Regions from separate parts of the Extibacter sp. GGCC_0201 genome, predicted to be linked through region 2. Evidence: predicted binding sites of a transcription regulator. Region 2 holds the regulator's gene; each other region holds the start of a gene.
What was found. The regulator NrdR, encoded in region 2, represses ribonucleotide reductase genes. The targets are predictions, from matches to a motif close to CACAANATNTTGTG.
Positions count from the first base shown of each region.

Region 1: the regulator NrdR is predicted to act here: its motif matches at 5,617-5,630, upstream of HJV72_RS02655 (ribonucleoside-diphosphate reductase subunit alpha).
Region 3: the regulator NrdR is predicted to act here: its motif matches at 2,165-2,178, upstream of nrdD (anaerobic ribonucleoside-triphosphate reductase).

Region 1 is NZ_JABFCH010000003.1:27,548-35,167, reverse strand. It holds gene ybaK (Cys-tRNA(Pro) deacylase) at 1-46, shown strand, start outside; gene HJV72_RS02685 (HAD family hydrolase) at 84-689, shown strand; gene HJV72_RS02680 (aspartate kinase) at 751-2,070, shown strand; gene HJV72_RS02675 (CBS domain-containing protein) at 2,092-2,508, shown strand; gene HJV72_RS02670 (amidohydrolase family protein) at 2,566-3,357, shown strand; gene HJV72_RS02665 (DMT family transporter) at 3,394-4,287, shown strand; gene asnA (aspartate--ammonia ligase) at 4,469-5,479, opposite strand; gene HJV72_RS02655 (ribonucleoside-diphosphate reductase subunit alpha) at 5,681-7,620, shown strand, end outside.
Region 2 is NZ_JABFCH010000023.1:50,062-57,681, reverse strand. It holds gene ymfI (elongation factor P 5-aminopentanone reductase) at 1-653, shown strand, start outside; gene HJV72_RS14755 (exodeoxyribonuclease III) at 650-1,402, opposite strand; gene truA (tRNA pseudouridine(38-40) synthase TruA) at 1,436-2,170, opposite strand; gene nrdR (transcriptional regulator NrdR) at 2,397-2,849, opposite strand; gene HJV72_RS14740 (YlmC/YmxH family sporulation protein) at 2,934-3,176, opposite strand; gene HJV72_RS14735 (ABC transporter permease) at 3,301-4,515, opposite strand; gene HJV72_RS14730 (ABC transporter ATP-binding protein) at 4,517-5,290, opposite strand; gene HJV72_RS14725 (hypothetical protein) at 5,367-5,816, opposite strand; gene HJV72_RS14720 (helix-turn-helix transcriptional regulator) at 5,819-6,025, opposite strand; gene HJV72_RS14715 (ferredoxin) at 6,181-6,366, opposite strand; gene arcC (carbamate kinase) at 6,428-7,357, opposite strand; gene HJV72_RS14705 (PH domain-containing protein) at 7,561-7,620, shown strand, end outside.
Region 3 is NZ_JABFCH010000017.1:1,096-8,715, forward strand. It holds gene nrdD (anaerobic ribonucleoside-triphosphate reductase) at 1-2,103, opposite strand, end outside; gene HJV72_RS11915 (ABC transporter ATP-binding protein) at 2,326-3,099, opposite strand; gene HJV72_RS11920 (ABC transporter permease) at 3,092-3,973, opposite strand; gene HJV72_RS11925 (ABC transporter substrate-binding protein) at 4,007-5,023, opposite strand; T-box leader at 5,306-5,554, opposite strand; gene HJV72_RS11930 (alanine/glycine:cation symporter family protein) at 5,618-7,003, opposite strand; gene HJV72_RS11935 (carbohydrate ABC transporter permease) at 7,424-7,620, opposite strand, start outside.

The sequences.
Region 1 (7,620 bases), on a different contig from region 2:
GAGAAAAGCAGCAGGTGCCTCATTCGCAGACGTGACCCACCGATAACAGAAGCAGATAGTACCGCAGACAGGAGGAACAGCAGATGGAATACCTTGGTAAACATATTGAAACTGTAATACTTGACATAGGCAATGTACTGATTGATTTTGCATGGGAGGCGTACCTCACATCCTATCAATACAGCAGCGAGATGTATGAAACGGTAGCTGACGCCATGTTCCGGAACGAGGACTGGCGTTTGGGTGACTCGGGTCTCGTTACGACCGGACAGTGGCTGGAACTCTTTATTGAGAATGCCCCGGAGGCAGAACCTCAGATTCGAGAGGTATTCGCGGATTTCGGCCGTTCTATCGTCCCATATCCCTTCACAGAAGAGTGGATCAGGCACCTCAGAGGGCAGGGGGTACGGCTCTACTACCTTTCCAATTATTCAGAGGAAATGTATCGGCAGTCAAAGGAGCAGCTGTCATTCCTGCACATGCTCGACGGAGGCATATTCTCATGGGAAGAACGCCTGATGAAACCGGATTCCGCCATATACAGCCTGCTTATCAACCGGTACGGTATCGCACCTGAAAGCGCCGTCTTCTTCGATGACTGCAGGGAAAATGTAGAAGCAGCACGAAAGGCTGGAATAAACGGAGTGCTATTTACGACAGATATTCCATTGCGGATGCTCGAAAAATGATGTAATATAAATAGAGAATTACGCAAGAAGACAAAGGCAGTTATGGAGGATTACAGAAAAGATGAAGAAAGTTGTAAAGTTTGGCGGAAGTTCGCTGGCAAGTGCCGCACAGTTTGAGAAAGTAGGAGCAATAATCAGAAGAGATGACACGAGACGCTATGTAGTTCCGTCCGCACCCGGTAAACGAACGCCGAATGATACAAAGGTAACAGATATGCTGTACAGCTGTTACGGCCAGGCTATTATGGAAGAAGAGTTTGAAGAACAGCTAAAGGAAATCAAATCCAGGTTCAAAGAGATAATCAAAGGCCTTAAGCTTAACCTGTCACTGGATGCAGAATTCAAGACAATCGAAGAGAACTTCAGCAAAAAAATCGGCAGAGACTATGCGGCATCCAGAGGAGAATACCTGAACGGCATAATTATGGCCGCTTACCTCGGATATGAGTTTATAGATGCAGCGGAAATCATCGTATTTGACGAGTCAGGCGACTTCGATGCACCGGCCACCAACATGATCTTGTCGGAACGGCTTGCGAAGACCGAACGCGCAGTGATTCCGGGATTCTACGGTGCTATGCCGAACGGAAAGATCAAGACATTTTCAAGAGGTGGTTCTGACATCACAGGCTCCATCGTAGCCAAAGCCGTACACGCGTGCATGTATGAGAACTGGACAGACGTATCCGGATTTCTCGTAGCCGACCCGAGAATCGTCAGGAATCCAAAAGCAATCGATGTCATTACATACCGCGAACTCAGAGAGCTGTCCTATATGGGCGCTACCGTCCTGCACGAAGATGCCATCTTCCCTGTCAGGAAGGAAGGCATTCCAATCAACATCAGAAATACGAACATTCCGGAAGACAAAGGAACGCTTATTGTAGAAGGTACCTGCCGCAAGCCGAGATTCACCATAACCGGTATCGCGGGAAAGAAAGATTTCGCTTCTATCACGGTTGAAAAAGCAATGATGAACTCCGAAGTCGGATTCTGTAAAAAAGTGCTGGAGGTATTCGAGGAAAATGATATCTCTATCGAACACATGCCATCCGGTATAGACACGATGACAATCTTTGTACATCAGGATGAATTCGAAGAGAAAGAACAGAAAGTGATTGCAGGCATCCATCGGGCGGTAGAACCAGACTTTCTCGAACTGGAGTCAGACCTTGCGCTCATTGCCGTCGTCGGACGGGGCATGCGCGCGACAAGGGGAACGTCAGGCCGTATATTTTCGGCACTTGCACATGCCAACGTAAATGTCAAGATGATCGACCAGGGCTCCAGTGAGCTGAATATCATCATCGGCGTACGCAATCATGATTTTGAAGCCGCGGTCAGAGCATTATACGATATCTTTGTGACAACGCAGATATAACAGGACAAGGGGAGGTCTGCAATGAATATTTTATTTTTTCTCAAGCCTAAAAGCGAACTCGCTTACATCTATGATTACCATACACTTCGTCAGGCACTTGAAATTATGGAATACCACAAATATTCTTCCGTGCCGATATTGAACCGGGACGGCAAATATGTCGGCTCCATCACGGAAGGCGATTTGCTTTGGGGGCTGAAAAGGCTTGATTTGATGAATCTTCACGATGCGGAGGACATCAGTATCAAGAAGATAGAGAGAAGGCTTGATTACCAATGCGTCAACGCAGAATCTAATATGGAAGATCTGATAGGAAAGGCCATGGAACAGAATTTCGTTCCCGTCGTCGACGATGAGGAGCATTTTATCGGCATAATCACCCGTCGTGATATTATCGGGTACTGCTACGATAAGATGAGTGACTGTGATAAACGTTGAGCAGTACATATCTGACCGGGCATGGACAAAAGACATAACAGAAGAAGGATGAGCATAATGACAATAGATTTTCATACACATATGTTTCCCGATAAGATAGCGAAGGGGACCCTGGACTTTCTGGCTTCGGTCTGTCATATAGAACCATATACGGACGGCACATACGAAGGGCTGAAGGCCTCTGGTACTGCGTCCGGCGTGGATATGAGCATCGCGCTGCCCATCGTGACAAAGCCTTCCCAGTTTGATTCAATCAACCGTTTCGCCGCAGCGCATCAGGAAGGACGCATCCTCTCGTTTGGGAGCATCCATCCAGAAAGCGGAGATTATAAGAATCAGCTGAAGCAGATCAAAGCAATGGGAATGAAAGGAATCAAGCTGCACCCTGATTATCAGGAAGTGTATTTTGATGATATACGCTATAAACGAATCGTGGACTACGCGTCAGAGCTTGGCCTGATTATAAGTGTCCACGCAGGACAGGATCCTAAGTGCCCAGAAGATGTGCACTGCACTCCCCGGATGGCGGCCCGGCTTATCGATGAGGTGCAGCCGGAGAAGCTTGTACTGGCCCATCTTGGAGGTAACGGCCTATGGGACGATGTGGAAGAATATCTCGTAGGGAAACACGTCTATTTTGACACAGGAGTTGTGCTTGGAAGAATCGCTGATGAACAGTTTATAAGGATTGCCAGGACTCACGGCAGCGATAAGATTCTGTTCGCGACAGACTCGCCGTGGGCCGGACAGAAAGAATTCATCAGCTATCTGGAATCAATGGACCTTACAGAGGAAGAGAAGCGCAGCATATCCGGAGAGAATGCAATGCGGCTGCTAGATCTTCTGTAGCTACTGTGAATACAGGAAAGGGCAGGGATGTGGACTATGAAAAGACTGGCACCTTTATTTGTTTTGATGGCTTCGGTACTATGGGGCTCCATGGGAATTATAACAAGATATGTGGCGGCAATCGGATTCAACACGAGGCAGACCGCCGCAGTCAGAATCACTTCTGCCGCGGTCGTGCTCATACTGTTCCTGCTTATCACTGACCGCAGCAAGCTGAAGATACGTAAAGAAGATTTCAAATGGTTTCTGGGTACCGGACTCGGAAGCCTGTTTATCAATAATCTGGCCTATGCGGCAACCGTGCAGAGGGCATCCCTCTCCGTAGCAGTCGTGCTGCTGTATACGGCACCGTTCTTTGTAATGATTATGTCGGTCCTCTTCTTCAAAGAGAAGCTGACGCTCCAGAAGATAGCTGCCCTTTTCCTTTCATTTGCGGGCTGCATACTCGTGGTAGGGCTGTCTGGCGCAAATGTGGGCGACAATGTGTTAATCACGCTGCTGATTGGACTGAGCGCCGGTTTCGGATATTCCCTTTACAGCATATTCGGTAAAGTCCTGATGGGAAGATATGAATCGCTGACCGTCACGGTCTATACTTTTATCCTGGCGAGCCTCGCGTCGCTCGTTATCGCGGAACCTGTATCCATGGTCAAAATCATTGCTGCCAATGCGGAAAAAATGCCGGTAACGGTAATCGGAAGCGTCATCACGCTCGCATTGCCGTATATCTGCTATTCTGCCGCATTGAAATACATAGAAAGCAGCAAGGCGTCCATCATAGCTTCCTTTGAAGTCGTTGCGGCAAGCCTGTTTGGCGTCTTCCTGTACCATGAGCCGCTGGATCTATTTAACATCGTAGGCATTGTTTGCGTCGTGGCCGCGCTGATCATACTGCAGCTGAAGCCAAGGAGTGAATTGGAAATCTCGTAGATTGGCCACAAGAGAAGAGCCGGAACCGGGCAGGGGATGCTAACTCGCATGACATTCCCTGCCTGGTTCCGGCTCTTCCTGCATTATGAATTCTGCGATAAGGGTCGCGCCTATGCCGGTAATATAGACAGCTGTGCCGACGCATCAAAGCAGATGCCATCGGCGTCCGCTTTCCCCATCCTTACAGAAGATTGATATTGTGGGCAGATGCTTCCTCCAGCATCTCCTTCGGCCATATAGAAGACTGCACTTCTCCGATATGTGCCTTTCTCAGATACAGCATACAGATGCGCGACTGGCCGATTCCGCCTCCGATAGTGTAAGGCAGCTGGCCGTCGAGCAGTGCCCTCTGGAACTCCAGCTGCGCCCTGTCTTCGCAGCCTGCGGCCTTCAGCTGGCGGCGGAGTGCTTCCTCATCCACACGGATTCCCATGGAGGACAGCTCAAGGGCGATATCCAGAACCGGATAGTATACGATGATATCACCGTTCAGTTCCCAGTCATCATAATCGGGAGCACGCCCGTCATGTTTCTCACCGGAAGCAAGCACCTTCCCAATCTGGGAGATGAATACCGCGCCTTTTGCCCTGGCAATGCGGTATTCCCGCTCCTTGGCATCGGCCCCAGGATAAAGGTCCTCCAGTTCCTGTGACGTGATGAATGTTATCTCATCCGGCAGGAACGGCTCTATGTAGTTATATCTCCTGGACATGAATTCTTCTGTCTCTTTCAGTGCAGAATATACCTTACGTACTGTGTAGTGGAGCGTCTCCGTGTTCCGTTCTTCTTTGGATATGACCTTTTCCCAATCCCACTGGTCTACGTAGATAGAATGGATATTATCCGTATCCTCATCTCTGCGGATAGCGCTCATATCTGTGTACAGGCCTTCTCCGGAATGGAAATCATAACGCTTCAGCGCGTAACGTTTCCATTTGGCCAGAGAGTGGACGATTTCCGCCGGCGCGTCCTCCTGTTCTCTGATGCCGAAGGAAACCGGCCTTTCTACTCCGTTGAGATTATCGTTAAGACCTGATTCCGGCTTTACAAACAAAGGTGCTGAGACACGGGTCAGGTGCAGAGATTTGGCCAGTGCACGTTCGAAGTGGTCCTTCACTTCCTTGATTGCGACTTCTGTCTCCCGGATCGTAAGCGGGGATGCATAGTGGTCCGGGGTGATTAAATGTTCCATATGTAAGACTCCTTTGCGTATTATTCTATCTTTTAATGTATACTTACAGACAGGCGTAAGTCAAGGAATTCTTGATACGGATTTTGCACCGGAAGAAGATAAGAGAGATTTTCTGGATATAACTGCATCTTGCTAAATACCATATGTTGTGATATCATCTGATGTATCCACAACAATTTGTGATTATATGGAGGAAGAACAATGGAAGACATAAGAATCAAAGGGCTGGAACAAGTTCTTGCACATATACAAGGAGATTTCAAAGACCCTGAATATGACCTGACACTCCTGTACAGCAAATACGAATCACTCCTGAAACCAGGACTGCATGACAGGGAAAAGCTGTCTCTGCTCACGAAAGCGGCCGTCGAGCTCACCACCCAGGAGGCGCCGGGATGGGAACTGATAGCGGCACGGCTCTTATACGCAGGTTTTCGTGACAGTCTGGATGATGCCATGAAAAGTTATGGAATCACAGGCTTCTATGACAAGATCGTATTTCTTACCGAAGAAAAACTATATGGCAGCTATATATTAGATCATTACAGCAGGCAGGAAATCGAGGCGTTCGGCAGGATGATACAGGAGGAGCGAAGCAGGCTTTTTACATACTCCGGCCTGGATCTGCTCCTTAACCGCTATGTTATCCGTACCCGAAATGGTACTGTGCTTGAGACTCCGCAGGAGATGTTCATGGGGATAGCCATGCACCTTGCTATGAAGGAAAAGGACAGACGCTCAGAATGGGTACAGCGTTTCTACGATATGCTGAGCCTGCTCAAGGTGACGATGGCAACACCTACGCTTTCCAATGCGAGAAAGCCATACCACCAGCTTTCTTCCTGTTTCATAGACACGGTTCCCGACAGCCTGGACGGCATCTACCGGAGCATAGACAGCTTCGCGAAAGTGAGCAAATACGGCGGCGGGATGGGGTTGTATTTTGGAAAGGTGCGGGCAAGCGGCAGTACGATACGTGGATTCGAAGGAGCGGCAGGAGGTGTCATCCGCTGGATCAAGCTTGCCAATGACACCGCGGTGGCCGTGGACCAGCTCGGAGTCCGCCAGGGCGCGGTGGCCGTCTATCTTGACGTGTGGCACAGAGACCTTCCGGAATTCCTGAAGCTTAGGACGAACAACGGCGACGACCGGATGAAGGCGCACGATGTATTTCCGGCCGTATGCTATCCTGACTATTTCTGGCAACAGGCGAGAGACCATATCGAAGGTGACTGGTATCTCATGTGTCCCCATGAAATTCTGACCGTAAAGGGATACGCGCTGGAAGACTGTTACGGTGAAGAGTGGGAGCAAAAATATCTGGACTGCGTGCAGGATACGAGAATATCCAAACGGGTCATACCAATCAAGGAGATTATCCGTCTGATTATCCGTAGTGCCGTAGAGACAGGGACTCCGTTTGCCTTCAACCGGGATACGGTGAACCGTATGAATCCGAACTGCCACAGAGGCATCATCTACTGCAGCAACCTCTGCACAGAGATTGCCCAGAACATGGGTGGGGTAGAGGAAGTGTCTCAGACCATCGAGGAGGTAGACGGAGAGGAGGTTGTCGTAACCGTGACCAAGCCGGGGGAATTTGTCGTGTGCAATCTGGCCAGCATCTCGCTCGGACATATCGATGTGACGGATGAGGCAGAGCTTCGCCGCACGGTGTCTTCTGCGATGCGTGCACTTGACAATGTCATCGACCTTAATTTCTTCCCGGTTCCGTATGCAAAACTGAATAATGAAAAATACCGCCCGGTAGGACTCGGTGTCAGCGGGTACCATCATATGCTCGCTAAAAATGGAATCGCCTGGGAAAGCGAAGAGCATCTTGCATTTGCCGAGAAAGCATTTTGTGCAATCCACCGCGCCGCCATAGAAGCCAGCTGCGATATCGCAGAGGAGAAAGGTGCCTACGCATACTTCGAGGGAAGCGACTGGCAGACCGGGGCTTATTTTGACAAGCGCGGCCTTACCGGAAACGGATGGGAGCAGCTCCGTGCAAGGATTGCCGCCTGCGGCGTTAGAAACGGGTATATGCTGGCCGCTGCTCCGACGAGCAGCACGAGCATCATCGCCGGTACGACGGCAGGCCTTGATCCGGTCATGCACAGGTTCTATCTGGAAGAAAA
Region 2 (7,620 bases):
GAGGCTATCATGTTTTTCTCAACTGCCGGAACTCTGCGGACGCATTGGAAGAAGTAAGAAGAGAAATATTATCAACAGGCGGTTCCTGCGATATGGTTACAGGCGACGTGAGTGATTCTGCAGATGTTGATAAGATTTTCTCCTTTATATACAGCAGATGCAGCTGTCTCGACGTACTAATCAACAACGCCGGATGCGCCTACATCGGCCTGTTGAGCGATATGACCGACGGGGAATGGAGCCGCGTCATTCAGACGAACCTGTCGTCCGTCTTCTATTGTTCAAGGGCATCTATCCCTCCCATGGTCCGCAGGAAGCGTGGAACGATTGTCAATGTCTCATCTATGTGGGGAAATTCCGGCGCCTCCTGCGAAGCTGCCTATTCAGCATCCAAAAGCGGGGTGAATGGACTTACAAAGGCTCTGGCAAAGGAACTGGCACCGAGCAACGTACAGGTGAATGCTCTGGCGTGCGGTGTCATCGACACTGAGATGAATGGTCAGCTAAGTGACGAAGAACGTGCACAGCTGGCTGACGAGATTCCTGCAGGCAGGTTCGGTACCCCAGAGGAGGCTGCGGAAATGCTCTGGAACATAGCAACTGCCCCGTCCTACATGACGGGGCAGATTATAGGCATCGACGGGGGCTATTAGCGCAGATCCAGTTCTACCGGGCAGTGGTCCGAACCCATGACGCTCGTGTGGATCTTCGCGTCCTCCAGCCTGTCTTCCAGGCTTTCTGACACACAGAAGTAATCGATACGCCAGCCTGCATTCTTCTCTCTTGCACGGAAGCGATAGGACCACCATGAGTAGATTCCTTCTGTATCTGGATAGAAATGGCGGAACGTATCGATGAAGCCGGATTCTTTTATCTTACGGAACTTGTCCCTTTCTTCATCAGTAAATCCTGCATTCTTCCTGTTCGTCTTCGGGTTCTTAAGGTCAATCTCCTCGGCCGCTACATTCAGGTCGCCGCAGAAGATGACCGGCTTATCCTCTTCTAACTTCTTGAGATAGGCCAGGAACGCATCTTCCCACTGCATACGATATGGCAGCCTTGCCAGTTCGCTCTGTGCATTTGGCGTATACACCGTCACAAAGTAGAAATCCTCGAACTCCAGCGTGATGACCCGGCCTTCCTTATCATGTTCTTCTATCCCGATGCCACAGGAATAGGACAACGGCTCTTCTTTCGTGAATATGGCAGTCCCGGAATATCCTTTCCGCTCTGCATAGTTCCAATACTGGTAGTAGCCAGGCGTATCCAATTCAAGCTGCCCTTCCTGCATCTTCGTCTCCTGGATGCAGAAGATATCTGCATCCGCTTCTTCAAAGAAATCCATAAACCCCTTCTGTACACAGGCGCGGATTCCATTTACATTCCATGAAATTAGCTTCATTTATCGTCCTCCAATTATTTCTTGCTTCTTTGCTTAATAATATACTTTTCTGAGGAACAGGCCTCTTGCCGGGGCAAGGAAGCCTGCCAGGCTCCTGTCCTCTGCCGCAATCACGACCGGGAGCATGGACGCATCCCTTTTTCCGGTTCCAATCTCCAGCAGCGTGCCGGTCAATATCCTCACCATATGATAGAGGAATCCCGTACCATAGTATGTGATACGGACCTTATCGCCTGTGCTCACGATCTTGATATTCGTAATTCTGCGGATAGGATCCCCGCAGTCTTTGTCGTCCGTAAAACTTGTAAAATTCTTCACGCCGACGAGATACTCGACCGCCCCCCGCATCGCCTCGATATCCAGCTTCTCCGGATAGTGGTAGCAATATCTGCGGGAGAAGACATCCGGCTTTTCACGGCAGTCGATATAATATTCATATTTTTTACCCTTTGCGCTCTTGCGGGCGTGGAACCCGTTTTTGACAAGCTCTGCTTTGACGATTCTGATATCTTCCGGCAGATACCTGTTCAGAGAATCTTTAAACTCCTGCGGGTCATATAGTTTGGACAGTTTGACGCTCACCACCTGCCCCCTGGCATGTACACCGGCATCTGTCCTGCCCGAGCCGTCCACATGGACCCTGTAGCCGACCAGTTTCCCTATGCTCCACTCCAGCACGAACTGAATCGTATTATCTGTCGTGGCCTGCCTCTGCCATCCCTGATATCTGCTCCCGTCATATGATACGGTTAATTTATACGTTCTCATCTGCATCTCACCCAATCTGAATCTACGTCTGCTCTCTGTTACTTATCATCATCTGTTTCCACGATAATTATGTATACTTATTGAACTGCTAACGTTCAATAAGGTATACTTAATGAACTGATGTTATCCGAAAACAGTAAAAAGGAAGAAGCAAACATATCCCTTTGCTTCTTCCTTATTCTAACACTATACGACATATTTCGTAAATACCTTCTTACACGTATTCCTAATTATCCAGGATTTTTTTCAGCTCATCCATAAAGGTATTGACGTCTTTGAACTCCCTGTACACGGAAGCAAACCTGACATAAGCCACCTCGTCCAGCCCTTTTAGCTCTTCCATGACGATCTCTCCAATCGTACTGCTCGGAATCTCCTTCGCCTCCAGACTGAAAATCTTCGTCTCGATAGAGTCCACCGTCTGCTGTATTGCATCTGCGGATACCGGACGCTTATAGCATGCCCTGAGGACACCGTTCTCGATTTTCTTACGGTTATACTGTTCTCTGTTGTTGTCTTTTTTGATGATGATGAGCGGAATCGTCTCTACCTTCTCATATGTGGTAAACCGCTTGCCGCACACGTCGCAGGAGCGTCTTCTGCGGATGGAGCTTCCGTCCTCCGCCGGCCTGGAATCTATGACTCTTGTATCTAGGTGGTTGCAGTATGGACACTTCATCTTGACCCAAATCCTTTCTTCTGTAATACATATAGTATATCTGCTGCATCGGCAGAAGTCAAACAACATTGCCAGTTTTTCCCTTTATTTTGTCTCTTCGTGAATTTCTACCAGTATGACATCTGGTCCAATTCTTTTGATACATTTGCACGGAATGATATACTCGCTCCCGTCGCCAAAAAATCCACAGAACTTGCCCGACTTTGGAATAATGATAGCTTCCACGCGGCACCCGCAGTCATCCATTATCAGGTCTGCCACGTATCCAAGCCTTTTACAGTCACAAGTATTGATCACTTCTTTATTCTGAAGCTCACTCAGTCTCATACAGCGTTCTTCCTCCCGAATCGTGCAGAATGCACAAGGGGGTCAGGCCCCTTTCGAAAGGGGCCTGACCCCCTCCGTCTGCATCTGCTTCTTATTGACAGTATATGCAGACGGATAAGAAGTGTCAGACGTTCATGACTTTTTCACTCTGGAAGGCTTTGACGATGACGCCCAGGAGTACGCCGCCGATTACAAGCGTCTCTATCAGGGTGATGCCATACTGCAGCATAGTCACGTTCTGGCCCAGTATTCCCTTCATTACAAGCGCGCTGTTATAAAGCGGAATATAGTAGTCTGTCTGTGTCGGATCCCCTGTCGTGAACATCGTCAGAAGCCCTATGATAAGCACGAGCATATAAGCCGGCATCACATAGGTATTCGCCTCTTTCGTAGACTTGGCAAATACTGAGACAAGCGCGATGATGCTGGAGTAGAGGAACGCAATCGCCACGAGCAGTGCGCCGAGCATCACTACCTGCTGTACGCTCAGGTTGATGTTCAGACTGTCCGCCCCGGAGCCTACCATCGACTTCATCATCAGAGGCGCACATACGACCATCGCAATCACATATATAAGAGATGATATGCCGGAGATTGTCATAAGAGAGAACACTTTTCCGAGAACGATAGAGCTTCTCTTGACCGGGGACACGAGCAGGCTCGCCATCGTTCCTCTCTCCTTCTCTCCCGCTATCATGTCGGTTCCGATACCCATAGCTCCCGCAAACAGGAGAATCGTGATAAAGTACGGAAGCATCATCCCTATCGCCTTGCCGCTGGCTTTCTCATCGTCCTGGATAATCATATCTTCATTGTCTGAATTCACTGTAAACACGGTGAGCTGTGCCAGATCCTCTACACGTCCCGCAAGCAGCGACTGCCGGTAGGCTTCCAGAACACCACCCGAAATATTCTCATATGCCGCCTTGGAATAATCTTCGGAAGGATTATAATACGTCTTAACCTGTGGAATCGTATTTCCGGCTTCATAGCCGCCGACGGCATCTTCAAATCCATCCGGAAATTCTATAATCAGATCGGCTTTGCCGTCAAGGATATCCTTCTTGGCTTTCTCCATCCCGCCAGCGTCAATGAGCCTGGACTTGAATTCCTGCTTGCTGTCACCGAGGAAGGCTTTAAAGCTGGCAGGCTCGTTTGCAACATATACTACCGATTCGTGGGACTCTATATCGTCTTCCATATTGGATACAAGACCGCTGATAATCGTCATAATCAATATCATGATAAGTACGGGGAGAAAGAATACGGAAAACACCATCTTCTTGTCTTTGAATATTCTGGCCATCTCTTTCCCAAATATATGCTTGATTCCGTTCATCTTACAGTTCCCCCTTTCTTTCCTTATACAGCTCGAAGAACGCCTCTTCCAAATCATCGGTGCCGGTCATCTTAAGCAGATCCGCCAGCGTGCCCTCGGCCACTTTGTTTCCTTCAATAATCACGCCGATACGGTCACACAGCTTCTCTGCCTCAGACATGATATGCGTGGATACGATGACAAGCTTCCCGTCATCTCTCAGCTTCCTGAGATAGTCGGTTACGCTTCTCGCTGTAATGATATCAAGCCCGTTGGTCGGCTCATCGAAGATTACGATATCCGGGTTATGGACAAGGCTCACCGCAATGGCCGCCTTCTGCTTCATACCTGTAGATAGTTCCTTAATCTGCTTGTGGGCAAAATCTTTGATTCCAAAGTATGTAAAGAGCTCCTCTTTGCGTCTTCCCAGCACATCCTGCGGAACATTATGCAGGCGTCCGAAAAAACCGAACATATAATCCACATCAAACTGTTCATCCAGCTTAATGTCACTTGTGAGAAATCCGATGCTTTCCCTTACCGCCTCTGGTTCCTTCTGGACCTCATGTCCGCTGACGTAGATTTCCCCTTCCGTAGGCTTGATCAGCGTTGCAATGCATCTGAGCGTCGTCGTCTTTCCGGCACCGTTAGGTCCCAGAAGCCCATATATCTCACCTTCATGCGCATCCAGGCTCAGATTGTCTACAGCAGTTTTCATCGGATTCTTCGTCTTGGATTCCAACATCTGCTTCTTATTCAGTTTATAGATTTTTGTCAAATTCTTAATCTCAATCATAACTGCGCTCCTCATAAATTTTTGTATTATTATGCTAATACAATAATATTTCTTTTTTCTCTGTTTGTCAACAACATTATAATGAACGGGACATAATAAATTTCATCAGGCCGCCGCACACTGCCGAAAAAGCCGTGACAACCATGAGCGTATAAAATACCGCCGTATTATAATATCCGGCTATAATCGATGCAGTCATGAATGCTATAAGGCACAGCCTGTATGCCTTGGCCTGGCCTTTCGTGTATATCTCAAGCGTCCGTTCATCATGCTCTTTGATGTACAGCTTCCGCAGATATTCCCTGCTCCGAAGCGCCTTGGCCGACACGAATATTCCATAGAGCATCACTCCCGCCCACACGGTAAACATCCCTGCCTGGAATCCCTGGAAAAAGCTCCCCGCATGTTCTGACGCATCCATGGCGCTTGCCCTCATATAGCTTAAGACAATTACCGCTACTGACACTGCTGCAAATATGCTTTCAAATATAATACCGCGCTTTAATTTGTTCCTGTAGTCTTCCATACCTATATCTCCTCCACATCAGAAAAGTCAAACACCTCTTCTATCTTCACTCCAAAGTACCGTGCTATTTTATATGCCAGCACGAGTGAAGCTGTATACTTCTCCCGCTCCAGCGAGATGATTGTCTGCCGTGTGACCCCGACCGCCATCGCCAGCTCTTCCTGGGACAGCTTATGTATTTTTCTCAGTTCCTGTATCCGGGTTTTCATAACGTCTGCCCCTTCCTTCTTGTATAGCACGCTTTACATTTATAGTATAGTCTGCTTTACATTATATGTCAAGCTGATTTTACATCTTACTTATTCGGCACCGCAAAACGGGAAGGCGCTGCGCCTTCCCGTTCAATGTGTCATGTACATCCCCACTATTCTTCAATATCTATAACAGACACCGGACATCCGTCCCTTGCATCTTTTGCCGTGCTTTCGTATTCCGGCTCCACGTCGGCATATGCCTCCGCGATGCCATCATCATCAAAGCGGAACACCTCCGGGCAGATGGCTACGCAGGCACCGCAGGAAATGCATCCTTCGTTTACTCTGGCTTTCATCGGTCAATCCTCCTCGCATTTTTCCTTAGTATGTCCCGTGAAGCTCCAGGTTATGCAGCAATTATTTTATGATAGTTCCTGTCTTTCCTTTCAGTGCCGCATCCAGCTTGTCAAATGAAGTTATAAGCGCACCGCGTCCTTCTCTCTTTTCGATAAAAGCCACGGAAGCGCTGAACTTCGGCAGCATGTTATACTTACCGAAATGTCCCGCATCCATATATTCCTTCGCCTGTTCTACCGTAATCTGGCCAAGTTCCTCTTCCTCCGGCCTGCCAATATTAATCTTGACCTTCTCCACGCTTGTCAGGATAATGAGCTCATCGGCATCGATTTCTTCCGCCATCCTGCCTGCTGCCAGATCCTTTTCGATAACCGCGCTGGCGCCTTTGAGGTGGTTATCCTGCTGCAATACAGGGATGCCGCCTCCTCCGCAGGCGATGACAATCTGGTCAGCATCCATCAAGGCTTTTATCGCGTCTATCTCTACGATGCTCACCGGATTCGGGGCAGACACGACACGCCGGTAGCCTTTTCCCGGCTCTTCCACCACATAGTTTCCCTTTTTCCTCTCCTCATTGGCTTCCTCCGCCGTCATATAACGTCCAAGCACCTTGGTCGGCGTATAGAACGCCTCGTCATACGGATCCACGACAACCTGAGTCAGTACCGTGCTTACCGTCCTGTAGATGCCACGGTTCAATAGCTCTTCCCGTATGCCGTTCTGCAGGTCATAACCGATGTATCCCTGGCTCATGGCCGAGCATACCGACATGGGCGCCGCCGTATAGTCCTGATGTGCCCTGCCGAATTCATTCATAGCGGTATGGATCATCCCGACCTGAGGCGCATTGCTGTGTGTAATTGCCACCTGGTAACCTGCCTCTATGAGCCCGGCGATAGTCCTTGCCGAATGCTTTACAGCTTCTTTCTGTTCCGGCAGTGTTGTTCCAAGGGCTCTGTGCCCCAATGCTACTACTACTCTTTTCTTCATAATCTATCCCTCTTCATAATTTTAAAATCCCGCTTTCTCCTGCATAAACATAAGAAAATTATATTATCTTTCTATATAAAATGCAACGTCTTTATTTCCATAATATCACAGGAAAAATCGCTTTCACTTTCTCTCTTAGCGTGTTATAATAACGCTATTACTACATATCAATTATAAAAAGTAAATGAAAGAGAGGAAAAAATATGATCGATTTTAAGAACAGCGAGTATGTCAAACTTAAGGAGACCGATCCTTCTGTCGTG
Region 3 (7,620 bases), on a different contig from region 2:
TGCCATCTTGGCCTCGTTGAGACGAGTGTCCCCCTTTACTCTTGAGTAGGAAAGATACCCGTTCATACGATCTATCTTCGTCAGGTTCTTGCTGCCGCATACGGGGCAGACATCCATGGACAGCTCCTCGTGTCCACAGTCGTCGCAGTAAGACAGAGACAAGTTCACACCTTCATAGAATCCCTTCTCCATGGCACGCCTGACGAGTGCCCTTATGGCTTCTTTATTGTAATTGACCGGATATTTTACATACTGTATCTTTCCGCCGTTGCTCAGGTCCCAGAAGCGCCCTTCTAAATCCTGCTTCTGAATCGGGGTAATCTCTTCCGAAACATGGCAGTGGAAGCTGTTGCTTACGTATTCCCTGTCTGAGACATTCTCTATAATACCGTATTTTTTGCGGAACTGCTGGACCTGTACGCCGCAGAGGTTCTCTGCCGGGGTTCCATAGATGGCATAGAGGTGTCCATCCTCTTTCTTATACTCATTGATCTTATCATTGATATGCTGCAAAGTATCTAACGCGAACTGGCCATCCTGCGCAAGGGACTTCTTGTTGTGCAGCTGCTGCAGCTCATTCAGGGCAGTAATGCCAAAGGATGCGGTTGCAGACTTGAGCAGCGGCTTAATCTTGTCATACAGCCCGAGATGTCCTCCGTAAAAGCCGCCTTCACAGTAAGCGAGCGGATTGGTGGACGCCTTCATCTCCCCGAGGTACTCATATGTCCGAACGTGCAGCTGGCGGATGAGTTCCAGGTAATAGTCCAGCACCTCGAAGAACGTTCTGCTCTCCTGCTTCGCCTTAGCATAAATCATCGGCAGATGCAGGCTGATGGCTCCGATATTGAACCTGCCTACGAACACAGGCTCGTCTCTGTCATCCGCAGGCTCCATCCCCCCTCTTTCATACCAGGGTGAAAGGAATGCACGGCATCCCATCGGGCTTATGATCTTGCCGTATTTCTTGTACATGCTGGAGACATAACCTTCTCCGGTAAGGCTCAGCCAGTCAGGATACATCGTCCTGGCAGAACATTCTATACCTGCTTCAAACAGATCTTCCAGCGGTTTTCCCGGTCCGTGAAGGTTCTCATCATATAAAAATACTATCTTCGGGAACAGCACCGGCTTCTTATGTCCTGCTTTGCCCTGTCCGTTACCGCGTACTTCCAGCATCTTCTTCGTTGCAAGCTTGCCGTACTTATTCGTCACAGTACCTGCCGTGACAGTGATAAACGGATAGTCGCCCCTGCTGGAAGACACGGAGTTGAACTTGTACTCCCATCCCTGGAACCCCTGTTCCATCTCTTTTTCTAGATCTGCCCAGGCAACCTTCTGTACCGTCTCTTCATCAAGTCCCAGCTCCGTATATTTATCAATCAGCTTCCTGTGTGACTTTTCAGCGTAAGGCGCCAGAATCTCATCTACGCTCGGTACGGTAAATCCGCCGTACTGCTGGCTTGCAGCGCTCAGCACGATATCGCCGATTACGTCAAATGCCGTATCCAGCGTCTTCGGTTCATTGTACCAGAGGTTCCCCATCTCAAACCCGCCGCTTAAAACTGCCTTTACATCAAAGAGACAGCAGTTCATCGTGTCACGTCTCGCCGACATGTCATGAATATAAATGTATCCGTCCCGGATGGCCTGTACTTCCTCGACCGTAAGGAAGAACTTCTTGTACAGCTCCCTGTTCAGCTCGTTAAATATAAGGCTCCGCTTCGTAGACACGAGCGCGCTGTCCGTATTGCTGTTCTCCTTGTCCCCGATGTACATGATAGACTGGCTCTTCTTGTATACCTCATCCAGCATCTGTACAAAGTCCTGCTTGTAGTTCCTGTAATCCCTGTAGCTCTTAGCCACGACAGGATTCACTTTCTCAAGAGCGCCTTCCACCACATTGTGCATCTCCGCAATCGGTATCTCGGCCACGTTCCTGGCATCTACCTTCTCCTCCACGAAGCTGCAGATAAAGCCAAGCTCTTCTTCTGTAAATTTCACAAGTGCACGGTAGGCAGATTTATTTACAGCAACCACTACCTTCTGCACGTTGAACTCTTCTTTTGTACCGTCTTTTTTTACTACTCTTACCTCATTTTTCATTCAAGCATACCTTCCTTCTCACCGATGTCAGCCTATATTTAGTATAGATGTCCGGCACCATCACAATATCATGTGTTTTTACTCACTTATTAATCTTACCATTCCCGATGTATAGCGTCAATGACAGCGCCTGAAAAATAATTCACAAAAATAGAGCCTGCAGCGGCTCTGCAAATTGTATATAATTATTTCCCCTCTGAAAAGCAGCATAGAATGCGGCCATCAGTTGCCGCATTCTATGCTTATCTCATTGAACAGTTTCAGAATATCATCCACCGTAATGCTGTCTTTTTCTTCCTCTTTCTTATCCAGTATCACTTCTCCCTGATGCATCATAAGAAGACGGTTTCCATATTCCACGGCGTACCGGAGGTTGTGGGTAACCATAATGGTCGTCAGCTGCTTTGCCCTGACAATCTTATCCGTCAGTTCCATGATGAGCTCTGCGGTCTTCGGGTCGAGGGCCGCCGTATGCTCATCCAGAATCAGGAACTCGATTGGCGTCATCGTAGACATGAGCAGGGCCATCGCCTGCCGCTGGCCGCCTGAGAGCGACCCTACCTTGATATCCAGCTTATCCTCCAGGCCAAGTCCGAGCTGGCTCAGCTGCTCCCTGTAATATCCGACCCTCGCCCTATTCGTCCCTCTTCCAAGGCCGTAGAGCTTCCCTTTATTGTCTGCAAGAGACATGTTCTCCAGAATCGTCATGGACGGACACGTCCCCATGGCAGGATTCTGGTACACTCTGCCAATCCGCTCATTTCTGCGGTATTCCTTTTCCTTCGTAATATCCTTTTCATTGATAAATATGCGTCCGGCTTCCAATGGTATGCTGCCGCATATGATATTCAGCATAGACGTCTTTCCAGAACCGTTGCTCCCTACGACGGACAGGAACTCGCCCTGCTCTATCTTGAGGTTGAAATTGTGGAAGAGGCACATTTCATTTATCGTGCCCGGATTGTAATATTTCTCGATTCCCCTGAGTTCAAGCATTTTTGTTCACCTTCTTCTTTCTCTCCATGCTGACGATGAGTATGATAAGGAACAGAACCGCCGTAATCAGCTTCATCGCCTGAGGTTCAAAGTTCTTAAGGGCGACCGCGACACATGCCTTGTATATGACAGAACCTATCAATACAGAAGTCGTCGCCTTTAAGACTGTCATCTTCTTGAAAATGCTTGTGCCGATGATAACGCTTGCAAGGCCGATGACAATCGCCCCTGTCCCCATGGAAATTTCAAATACCCTCTCCTCCTGGGCGAAGACACATCCTGCCAGGGATACGAGCCCGTTCGCTATGGCAAGGCCAAGAATCTTCACATTCCCCTGATCCTTGGCAAGCGAGGTGACAAGCGTATCGTTGTCCCCCACTGCACGCAGAAGATACCCTGACTTTGTCTTCAGGTACAGATCGAGGAGCACCTTGCTTATCACGGTTAATATGAGGATAACTATCAATGTCGCATACGGTCTGAGGACCTCCGGTACGATGCCGTCTATCATATCGTTCTTGAATATCGTCTTCTGGGAAAAGAGCGGAACATTCGACGTCCCCGCGATATAGAGGTTTACTGTCCAGAGCGCTGTCATCATGATAATTCCGGACAGCAGATCCCTCACCTTGCACTTCACATGGATAAGACCTGTGCATATGCCTGCCAGCACTCCTGCCGCAAATGCCGCAACCAGAGCCAGGTACGGATTCACGCCCTGTGTGACAAGGGCAGCAGTAATTGCTGCCCCGAGCGGGAAACTTCCGTCGACCGTAAGATCTGGAAAATCAAGTATCTTGTATGTGATATAGACCCCCAAAGCCAATATCCCATATATGAGCCCCTGTTCAATAATGGTTACAATCAAGTTCATGAAAATGCCTCCCGCATGCGAAATATACTTCTTCTACTCTGTTATCTCATCAAAACTCTCAACCGCGTCTGCCAAAAGCGTCTCCGGCACGGAGATTCCAAGGTTCTCCGCCACTTTTGTATTTACATAGAATCCTGGTTCCGTAATCAGTTCAAACTTCATCTCCGAAGCCTTCTCTTCCCCTTTAAGAACCTTGGCCGCCATCTTTCCGGTCTGCCTGCCGAGTGCGATATAGTCGATTCCCTCTGCCGCAAGGCATCCTATCTTTACCTGCTCGATCTCGCTGCCGAACACCGGAATCTTCTTATCGTTCGCCTTTTCGAGTATCGTCGGCAGCGATGCTACGACAGTATTGTCCGTAAGGTTCGTAATGCAGTCGACCTGGCTTAAAAGGTCATCCGCCGCAAGGGATACGTCTGCAGTCGCCGTGATACCCTTTTCCACAAGTTCAAAATCATATTTGCCCACCAGCTCTTTGTACTCTGCTATAGCGGATACGGAATTCGCCTCGCTTGTCGTATACATGATACCTATCTTCTTCGCATCCGGAAGCATTTCCCGGATCATCTTCAGCTGCTCTTCTACAGGAAGCTTGTCGGACGTTCCTGTCACCTCGCCTACCGGAGTCCCTTCCTCGTCTGCAAGTTCTGCCGCCACCGGATCAGTCACCGCCGTATAGATGACCGGAATCTTGCTGTCCATCGCCGCATTGTACGCGCTCTGAGCCGTCGGCGTCGCTATCGCGCAGATCATGTCTACCTTGTCAGATACGAAGCCGTCGGATATCTGTCCTGCCGTTCCCATATCTGCCGCCGCGTTCTTATACTCGACCGTCAGGTTATCGCCCTCTTTGATGCCCTCTTCTTCAAGTCCTTTTAAAAATCCTTCTCTGCAGTTGTCCAGAGACCCGTGCTCTGCAAACTGCTCGATACCGATAGTGTAGCTCTCCTTATCCGAGCCTCCGGAAGATTGGGATGAATCTCCGCATCCGGATAGTAATACTGCTGTCATTGCTGCTGTTAATAATCCTGCTGTTACTTTCTTTTTCATTGTTCTTTCTCCTTTTCTTTTCATAGAATCCTTTTGCTGTTAGGAGAGAAAATCATAGCAGAGCGGGCAGGCGATAGATGGCTGAGTCTGCGCAATATCTTGGTTTTCTGAAAATGTTTTCAGCCTTAGATTGCGGGCACCTCGTGACCCCTGGTCTCTCGGTCGCGGGTGCCCCGCTGATATTTTCAGAACTAACCATCTATTTGCGCTAGCGCAATATCTGGTTTTTCTGAAAATGCCCGCAATCTCTACCACGCGCAAAAAACCGCCCCAAACCTTTAGGTTTGAGGCGGTAATAATTAACTCTTATTATCGCGGTACCACTCAAATTGACGAATCGTCCACTTTTCTCATGTACTAACATACACTCCTGATTGATAACGGGTTCGGTTCCCGACAAGCCATACTCTCGCACGATTTCAGGCTGCCCTCGAAAGTCCATTCAACTATCTCCTTCATACGGCAATCACACCACCTGCCGCTCTCTTGGATGTCGCAAGATAATCTACTCTTCTTTCTCAACGGTTTTTCTTATTTACACCATATACTTTAATTCACCAAAGTGCATTTGTCAAGTCAAATTTAAAAATATTTTTAGTCCTTGATAACCGGAACCGGCGTATCGTCTTTTGCATCGAGGTCGTTTATGTACTTCTTCGTCTCTTTTACGATTACATTCGACAATAACAGCACCGCAATCAAGTTTGGTATTGCCATAAGCGCATTCAGCGTATCGGCAATCAGCCATACGAGGTCAAGCGCTACGATAGGAGCAATCGCTGCAACCAGGAGATAAAGGATACGATATACGAACATTACCTTGCTGCCTGCAAAATATTCCACACAACGCTCTCCGTAATAAGCCCATCCAAGAATCGTAGAGTAGGCAAATGAGATAATGCCAAGTGTCAGAATAATTGGTCCAAGATATGGAATCTGGCCAAATGCCATGGATGTAAGAACACCGCCGTTTTCAATCTGGTCTGCATTGATGGAAGGGTTCTTCATGATAGTCGTAACAAGTACAAGACCTGTCATAGCACAAACAACTACGGTATCCCAGAATGTACCTGTGGAAGATACGAGCGCCTGACGAACCGGGTTTCTTGTCTGAGCTGCTGCAGCTGCGATAGGAGCAGAACCCATACCAGACTCGTTAGAGAACAATCCTCTGGCAGCACCCATCTTCATGGCAATCATGAGACCGCCGCCCACAAGGCCGCCTGCTGCGGAACCCGGTGTAAAGGCAAGCCTGCCGATAGTTGCAAGTGCCGGGATGATGTAGTCATAGTTCATACCTAAGATAATAATACATCCGATTACATAGAAGATAGCCATGAAAGGAACCAGCTTCTCACATACTCTGGCGATAGATTTGATACCACCGAAGATAACGATTCCGGTAAGGACTGCGACAACGATACCGATTGGCCACTTTGGAAGGCCAAGGTTCTCGTTACATACGGTTGCGATTGCGTTGACCTGTGTCGCACAGCCGATACCGAAGGAAGCGAATCCTGCAAGCACCGCAAATGTTACACCGAGCCACTTCATGTTAAGTCCCCGTTCCAGAGCATACATGGCACCACCCTGCATACGGCCGTCCTCCGTCTTGACTCTGTACTTTACAGCAATCAATGACTCGGAATACTTCGTCGCGATTCCGAATACACCGATAAGCCAGCACCACAATACTGCTCCCGGTCCCCCGATTGCAATGGCTGTACCTACACCGATGATATTACCGGTACCGATGGTAGCCGCCAGTGCGGTCGTAAGAGCTCCGAACTGCGATACTTCACCTTCTGCTTCCGGGTCTTTTGTTACAGACAGCTTAATACCCTTTGAGAGTGTCTTTCGCTGGATAAATCCTGTACGGATTGTCATAAACACGTGGGTACCGAACAGCAGGATAATCATGAACCAGCCCCATACCCACCCATTGATGGTTGTTACGAAAGAATTAATTGCATCAAACATGTTATTCCCCCTTCTCTTTCCTTTGATTTACTATGCACTTTCTGATAAAAATAGTACTACGATAAAAACAAACAGGTGTCGACACCAGATGTCGACCGCCCCCCTGCATCACCTAAAAACATTGTACATGAATTTGTAGAAAATAGCAACTATCGTTATAAAATTGACATTCAATTCGTCATAATGACGAAATAATAAAGATTATTCTTCATTTTTCAATTTGTTAAATAAATAACTAACTATTTTATCGCACAATTTCCGCGGTTATTTCCTGCCGGCGGCAAAACAAAAAGACCCCGAAGGTATGTTCCGCCTTCGGAGTCTTTGTATATTTTGTATAGGCTGTACAATATTGTACTATATATCGTATGTACCGAAATAATATTAACACATAATTCCGTTAGATGCAAGTATTTCATATTATCCTTTTATGCCGCTCAGCGCGATGCCCTCCTTGAACCTGCTCTGCATACATATATAAAAGAGGAACGGCGGCAGAAAGTTTACGACCGCACACGCCATCGTAAGCCCAACGTCCGTATTGAACTGTGTTTTCATCAGGCTGAGCGCCAGCGGCAGCGTCTTCATCTCCTCCTTCGTACATGCCACAAGAGGCC